2 regions of the Mesorhizobium sp. B2-4-1 genome follow, and region 2 is predicted to be linked to the other one. Evidence: riboswitches for the same ligand, from Rfam matches in the RefSeq annotation. Region 2 holds a riboswitch; the other holds the start of a gene.

The links. A riboswitch is a leader RNA that binds a small molecule or an ion and turns the genes downstream of it on or off. The one in region 2 is predicted to bind S-adenosylmethionine.
Region 1: another riboswitch for S-adenosylmethionine. It lies ahead of FJ949_RS27310 (homoserine O-acetyltransferase); the one in region 2 lies ahead of FJ949_RS14735 (O-succinylhomoserine sulfhydrylase).

What each region holds. Positions count from the first base shown of each region.
Region 1 covers NZ_VFVN01000015.1:36,220-39,625, reverse strand. Annotated here, with positions in the region: gene FJ949_RS27320 (prephenate/arogenate dehydrogenase family protein) at 1-701, opposite strand, end outside; gene hisC (histidinol-phosphate transaminase) at 708-1,817, opposite strand; SAM riboswitch at 1,954-2,031, shown strand; gene FJ949_RS27310 (homoserine O-acetyltransferase) at 2,151-3,320, shown strand; gene metW (methionine biosynthesis protein MetW) at 3,379-3,406, shown strand, end outside.
Region 2 covers NZ_VFVN01000005.1:76,477-79,882, forward strand. Annotated here, with positions in the region: gene FJ949_RS14725 (ABC transporter substrate-binding protein) at 1-719, opposite strand, end outside; gene FJ949_RS14730 (2'-deoxycytidine 5'-triphosphate deaminase) at 818-1,912, opposite strand; SAM riboswitch at 1,990-2,067, shown strand; gene FJ949_RS14735 (O-succinylhomoserine sulfhydrylase) at 2,125-3,312, shown strand; gene FJ949_RS14740 (BrnA antitoxin family protein) at 3,334-3,406, opposite strand, start outside.

The DNA.
Region 1 (3,406 bases), on a different contig from region 2:
GGATCGGAGGCGGCGAGGCGCGTGAAGTCGCGGAAACCGGAAGCGGAATATTTGATGACTTCCGTCTTGGTCACCGATTCCAGGTCATCGGCGGTGCCGACGATGTTGTAGGCGATGATGTGCGGCAAATGCGAGACGATGGCCAGCGTCATGTCGTGATGCTGCGGATCCATCGTGTCGATGTTGGCGCCACAACGGCGCCAGAATTCGGAAAGCCTTTCCAGCGCGTCCGGATCCGTGTCCGGCAGCGGGGTGAAAATGCACCAGCGGTTGTCGAACAGATCGGCGAAACCGGCATCGGGCCCAGATTTCTCCGTGCCGGCCAGCGGATGGCCGGGAATGAAATGCACCCCACCGGGTATATGCGGCTGCATCTGTGCGATCACGGAAGCCTTGGTCGAGCCGACATCGGTGACGATGGCGCCCCTCTTCAGCGCCGGCGCGATCTCTTGCGCCACCGCGCCGGACGAGCCGACCGGCACCGAGACGATAACCAGGTCGGCATCGCGGACCGCTTCCTTGGCATCTATGGCGTAGGAGGAGCCCAGCCCAAGCTCTTGCGCCCGCGCCAGCGTCGCGGCGCTGCGCGTCGAGATGGCGACATGGCCGGCCAGGCCCTCGCGGCGGATGACGCGGGCCAGCGACGAGCCAATCAGGCCGATGCCGACCAGCGCGATCTTTTCGAACATCGGTGATGCCATGGCGTTCTAGCTTTTCAGGAATGTCGTGAGTGCCGCGACAACGCCGCGATTGGCCTCTTCGGTGCCGACCGTCATACGCAGTGCGTTGGGAAAGCCATAGCCCGAAACACGCCGCAGTATGTAGCCGCGCTGGGTGAGATAATCGTCCGCCGCCGCGGCCGAATGCTTGCCGTCGTCAGGAAAATGAATGAGGAGGAAATTGCCGACGCTCGGCGTCACCCGCAACCCGAGCCCGGTCATCTGTTCGCTCAGCCAGGCCAGCCAGGTCTCGTTATGCGCGACGCTACGCTCGATATGGGCGCGGTCGCGGACGGCGGCGATGCCGGCCTCGATCGCCGTCGCATTGACGTTGAAGGGACCGCGTATGCGGTTGATCGCGTCGACGATGTGCATCGGCCCATACATCCATCCGATCCGCGCCCCGCCAAGTCCGATCTTGGAGAAGGTGCGGGTCATGACCACGTTCTGAGAGCTGCCCGCGAGCTCGATGCCGGCCTCATAGTCGTTGCGCCTGACATATTCGGCATAGGCGGCATCGAGCACCAGAAGCACGTTCTTCGGCAGGCCGGCATGCAGGCGGCGCACCTCCTGGAACGGCACGTAAGTGCCGGTTGGATTGTTGGGATTGGCGAGGAACACGATCTTCGTACGTGGCGTGACGGCCGCCAGGATCGCATCGATGTCGGCGCGCTCCTCGGTCTCCTTGACCGCGACAGGCGTCGCACCCGCCGACTGGATGTAGATCTTGTAGACCATGAAGGCGTGTTCGGTGAATATGGCCTCGTCGCCGGGCGCCAGATAAGTCTGCGCCAGCAGGCCGAGGATCTCGTCGGAGCCGTTGGAACAGATGATGTTCTGTGCGTTCAGACCATGCACCTCGGCGATTGCTTCGCGCAGGCGCCGGGCGGTGCCGTCGGGATAGACGTCGAGCTTGGCGGCGACCTCGCGCGCGGCCTCGATTGCCTTCGGCGAGGGGCCGAGCGGGTTCTCGTTCGACGACAGCTTGTGGACCTTGTCCACCCCGGCGGGGGCCGAGCTCTTGCCCGGCACATAGGCCTGGATGTCCATGATGCCCGCGCGCGGGGTTGGACGTGTCTTGTCCGAGGTCTGGCTCATATCGCAAAATCCGTCGAGAACGCCTCCATCCTGGAAGCCGCTGCGGAAATACAAGCCATGGCCGGCAATGTCGAGAGGTGGCAGTGGTGCCAGCAAGCGGCATTGACGGCGAGGCAGGTGAGTTCTAGAAGGGCATCGACAGTTCCGTGGTGATTTGGCCGGTCGGCTTGCAGCCACGTTAAACAATTCGCTAAAGGGCCGTTTGCGCGACGTAACCGGCTTTGCGAAGGCAATGCCGGTTTTTTGTTGTCCGCGATCGGCCGGACGAACGCATCGGCGGCGCGGAGATCGGCAGCGATTTCCGCAAAGGCAAGGTGCAGCAAGAGAGACGAGATGGCCGCTCAGCGCGCTGGCAGAACCAACAACGAGGCAGACCAACCGTCGAGCCCGGTCGTGCGCTTCGGCGCCGACAAGCCGCTCAAGCTCGACGCCGGCACGCTGCTGTCGCCGTTCCAGATCGCCTACCAGACCTACGGCACGCTGAACGACGCCCGTTCAAACGCCATTCTCGTCTGCCACGCATTGACCGGCGACCAGCATGTGGCCAGCACCAATCCGGTGACCGGCAAGCCGGGTTGGTGGGAAGTGCTGATCGGACCCGGCAAGATCATCGACACCAACCGCTTCTTCGTCATCTGCTCAAACGTCATCGGCGGCTGCCTCGGTTCCACCGGCCCGGCCTCCACCAGTCCCGCCACCGGCAAGCCCTATGGGCTCGACCTTCCGGTCATCACCATCCGCGACATGGTGCGTGCCCAGCAGATGCTGATCGACCATTTCGGCATCGAAAAACTGTTTTGCGTGCTCGGCGGGTCGATGGGCGGCATGCAGGTGCTGCAATGGGCGTCGAGCTATCCGGAGCGTGTTTTCTCGGCGCTGCCGATCGCCACCGGCGCGCGTCATTCCTCGCAGAACATCGCTTTCCACGAGGTCGGCCGGCAGGCCGTGATGGCGGACCCAGAATGGCATGGCGGCAAGTATTTCGACCACGGCAAACGCCCGGAAAAGGGGCTCGCCGTGGCGCGCATGGCCGCCCACATCACCTACCTGTCGGAAGCCGCCTTGCACCGGAAGTTCGGCCGCAACCTGCAGGACCGCGAAGCTCTGACCTTCGGCTTCGACGCCGACTTCCAGATCGAGAGCTATCTGCGTCACCAAGGCATGACTTTCGTCGACCGCTTCGACGCCAATTCCTATCTCTACATGACGCGGTCCATGGACTATTTCGACCTCGCCGCCGACCATGGCGGCAGGCTGGCCGATGCTTTTGCCGGCACCAAGACACGCTTCTGCCTGGTTTCGTTCACCTCGGATTGGCTGTTTCCGACAGAGGAGAGCCGCTCGATCGTCCATGCGCTGAATGCCGCCGGCGCGTCGGTGTCCTTCGTCGAGATCGAGACCGATCGCGGGCACGACGCCTTCCTGCTTGACGAGCCGGAACTGTTCGCCGCCATCAATGGCTTCATCGGCTCGGCCGCGCGAGCGAGAGGGCTCGGCGCATGACCCCGCAAAATTGCAGACCTGTCCATCAAGGGTCACGCACCACGACAAGGGGCAAGCCATGAGCGTCAACCGCGCCCAGCGCGTCG
Region 2 (3,406 bases):
GCGACGATGGCGTCAATGGCTGCGTTGAGCTTGTCGCGCAGCGCCGTATCCTCGAGACGCACGGCAATGCCGGCTTCGGTCTCGGTGCCCTTGACGTCACCGACCATCTTGCAGCAACCGTCGCTCGCCTTCTTCATCCAGTCCATCAGCACGAACTTGTCGGAAAGGACGGCGTCGAGGCGGCCGTTCTGGAGATCGGTGATTGCCTCTTCCTGGGTCGGATAGAGCTTCGCTTCGGCGCCGGCCTTGCCATAGACGTCCTGGGCGTAATTGGCCTGCGTGGTCGCCGCCTGGGCGCCGACCGTCTTGCCGGTGAGTGCCGCCGGTTCGGTCGAGGCGATGTCGCTGTCCTTCAGGGCGACGAGCGACAGCGGCGTCGTATAATATTTGTGGGTGAACGCGACCTGCTTCTTGCGCTCCTCGGTGATGCTCATCGAAGCGATGATGGCGTCGAACTTCTTGGCCTGCAGCGCCGGGATAATGCCGTCCCAGTCCTGGGTGACGATCTCGCATTCGACCTTCATCTGCGCGCACAAGGCGTTGGCGATGTCGATGTCGAAGCCCTCGACCTTGCCGTCGGGCGTGATGGTGTTGAACGGCGGATAGGCTCCCTCGGTGCCGATCTTGATTTTCTCCGCCGCATGCGCCGACAGGGCGCCGGCACCAAGCGTCAGCATGGCGGCGGCCGCCGCCGATATTATCCATTTCGAAATCTGCATTTTCATTCCCCTTGAGCGCCGCCACGTCGGCGGCCGGCGAGGCAGCCAAGCATGGCGAGCCGGCGCAGGCAAGTATCTTGCCTGACGGTGATGAGCGTTCAGGGCGCGGCGCGAAAGTGCTTGGACAGCTTCAGGCCCTGCGCCTGGTAGTTCGAGCCGAGCTCGGTGCCGTAAAGCGCCTGCGGCCGCTTCAGCATATGCTCGTAGACCAGCCGGCCGACGATCTGGCCATGATCGAGGATGAACGGCACCTCATGGCTGCGCACTTCGAGCACGGCGCGGCTGCCGGTGCCGCCGGCCGCCGAATGGCCGAAACCCGGATCGAAGAAGCCGGCATAGTGGACACGGAACTCGCCCACCAGCGGATCGAAGGGCGTCATTTCGGCCGCGTAGAGCGGCGGCACATGCACCGCTTCCTGGCTGACGAGGATGTAGAACTCGTCCGGATCGAGCACCAGCTCGCCGGCGCCGCTCTTGTGGATCGGCTCCCAGAAGTCGACGATCTCCTGCGCCGCGCGTTTGTCGACATCGACGAGGCCGGTATGGTGTTTGCCGCGATAGCCGACCAGCCCGTCACTGTCGCCGTTGAGATCGATCGACAATGCGATGCCGCCGCCGGAGATGTTCGGCGGTTCGGTGGCGACCAGCATTTCGGCCCGGTGCAATTGATGCAACTCTGCTTCCGAGAGCAGCGCATTGCCGGTGCGGAAGCGTATCTGCGAAAGGCGCGAGCCGGCGCGCACGACGATCGGGAAGGTGCGTGGGCTGACTTCGAGATAGAGCGGACCATGATAGCCGGCGGCGATCTTGTCGAACTCGTGGCCGCGATCGGTCATCACGCGGGTGAAGATATCGAGCCGCCCGGTCGAGCTCTTGGGATTGGCGGACGCCGAAATTTCCGCCGGCAGCGCCAGGCTTTCGAGCAGGGGCACGATGTAGACGCAGCCGGTTTCCAGAACGGCGCCGTCGGCCAGGCTGATCTCGTGCAGCTTCAGCCGGTCGAGTTTTTCACTGACCTTGTGGTTGGGACCCGGCAGGAAGGACGCGCGCACCCGCCACGCCTTGTCGCCGAGCCTCAGATCGAGGCTGGCCGGCTGGATCTGGTCGGCGTCGAGCGCACGCGACGACTTCAGCGCGCCGGACTGGAACAGCGCCGCAATGTCCTGATCGGGAAGAATTCCTGTCTGCCGCAAAGTCTGGCTCCGCTCTGCTGGTACAAGTCTCTTAATGAAGCCGGCAATTGACGCAAGCGTGGCGCGGGTCTAAAGGGTCGTTATCCCGTGGTGATTTGGCCGGTCGGCTTGCAGCCACGTTAAACAAGTCGCTAAAGGACCGTCGGGCCGCAAGGCCGCATGGACCGGTTGCGACTTTTTCGCGGCCGGTTTTTTTGTGTTTGGATAGGACGATGACGAGCAAGACGCGCAACTGGAAGCCTCAGACCGCACTCGTGCATGGCGGGACTCTGCGTTCCGGCTTCGGTGAAACTTCCGAGGCGATGTACCTGACCCAGGGCTATGTCTATGAAACGGCCCAAGCCGCCGAAGCCCGCTTCAAGGGCGAGGAACCGGGCTTCATCTATTCGCGCTACGCCAATCCGACCGTCGACATGTTCGAGAAGCGCATGTGCGCGCTCGAAGGCGCCGAGGACGCGCGCGCCACCGCGTCCGGCATGGCGGCGGTGACGGCAGCACTCCTGTGCAGCGTCAAGGCCGGCGATCATATCGTTGCGGCGCGCGCCCTGTTCGGCTCCTGCCGCTGGGTGGTCGAGACGCTGGCGCCGCGTTACGGCATCGAGGCGACGCTGGTCGACGGCACCGACATCGCCAATTGGGAAAAGGCGGTTCGGCCCAACACCAAGCTGTTTTTCCTGGAAAGCCCGACCAACCCGACGCTTGAGGTGGTGGACATCGCCGCCGTCGCTTCGCTTGCTAATTCGATCGGCGCGCGGCTGGTTGTGGACAATGTCTTCGCCACGCCGCTGCAGCAGAAGCCGTTGCAGCTCGGCGCGCATATCGTGGTCTATTCGGCGACCAAGCACATCGATGGCCAGGGCCGATGTCTCGGCGGCGTCATTCTGTCGGACAAGAAGTGGATCGACGAGAACCTGCACGATTATTTCCGCCATACCGGCCCCAGCCTGTCGCCGTTCAATGCCTGGACGCTGCTGAAGGGCCTGGAAACGCTGCCGCTGCGCGTGCGCCAGCAGACGGAGAGCGCCGGCAAGGTCGCCAATTTCCTGGCCGAGCAGCCGGAGATCGCCCGCGTCATCTATCCCGGCCGCGCCGACCATCCGCAGGCCGATATCGTGAAGAAGCAGATGTCGGGCGGCTCCACCCTGATCTGCTTTGACGTCAAGGGCGGCAAGCAGGGTGCCTTCGCCTTGCAGAACGCGCTCGACATCGTCCTGATCTCGAACAATCTCGGTGACGCCAAAAGCCTGATCACCCATCCGGCGACGACGACGCACAAGAACCTCAGCGACGAAGCGCGCGCCGAGCTCGGCATCGGACCCGGCACGCTCAGGCTGTCGGTCGGGTTGGAAGATACCGACGATTTGCTGGACGACATCGCGCAGGCGTTGAAGGCCCGATGAGGACTGGTGGCAGACCGAGGATTACAGGCCTGCCGCTTTGCGCAACGCTTCGTTCATGCGCGTCTGCCAGCCATCACCACCGGCCCTGAAACGG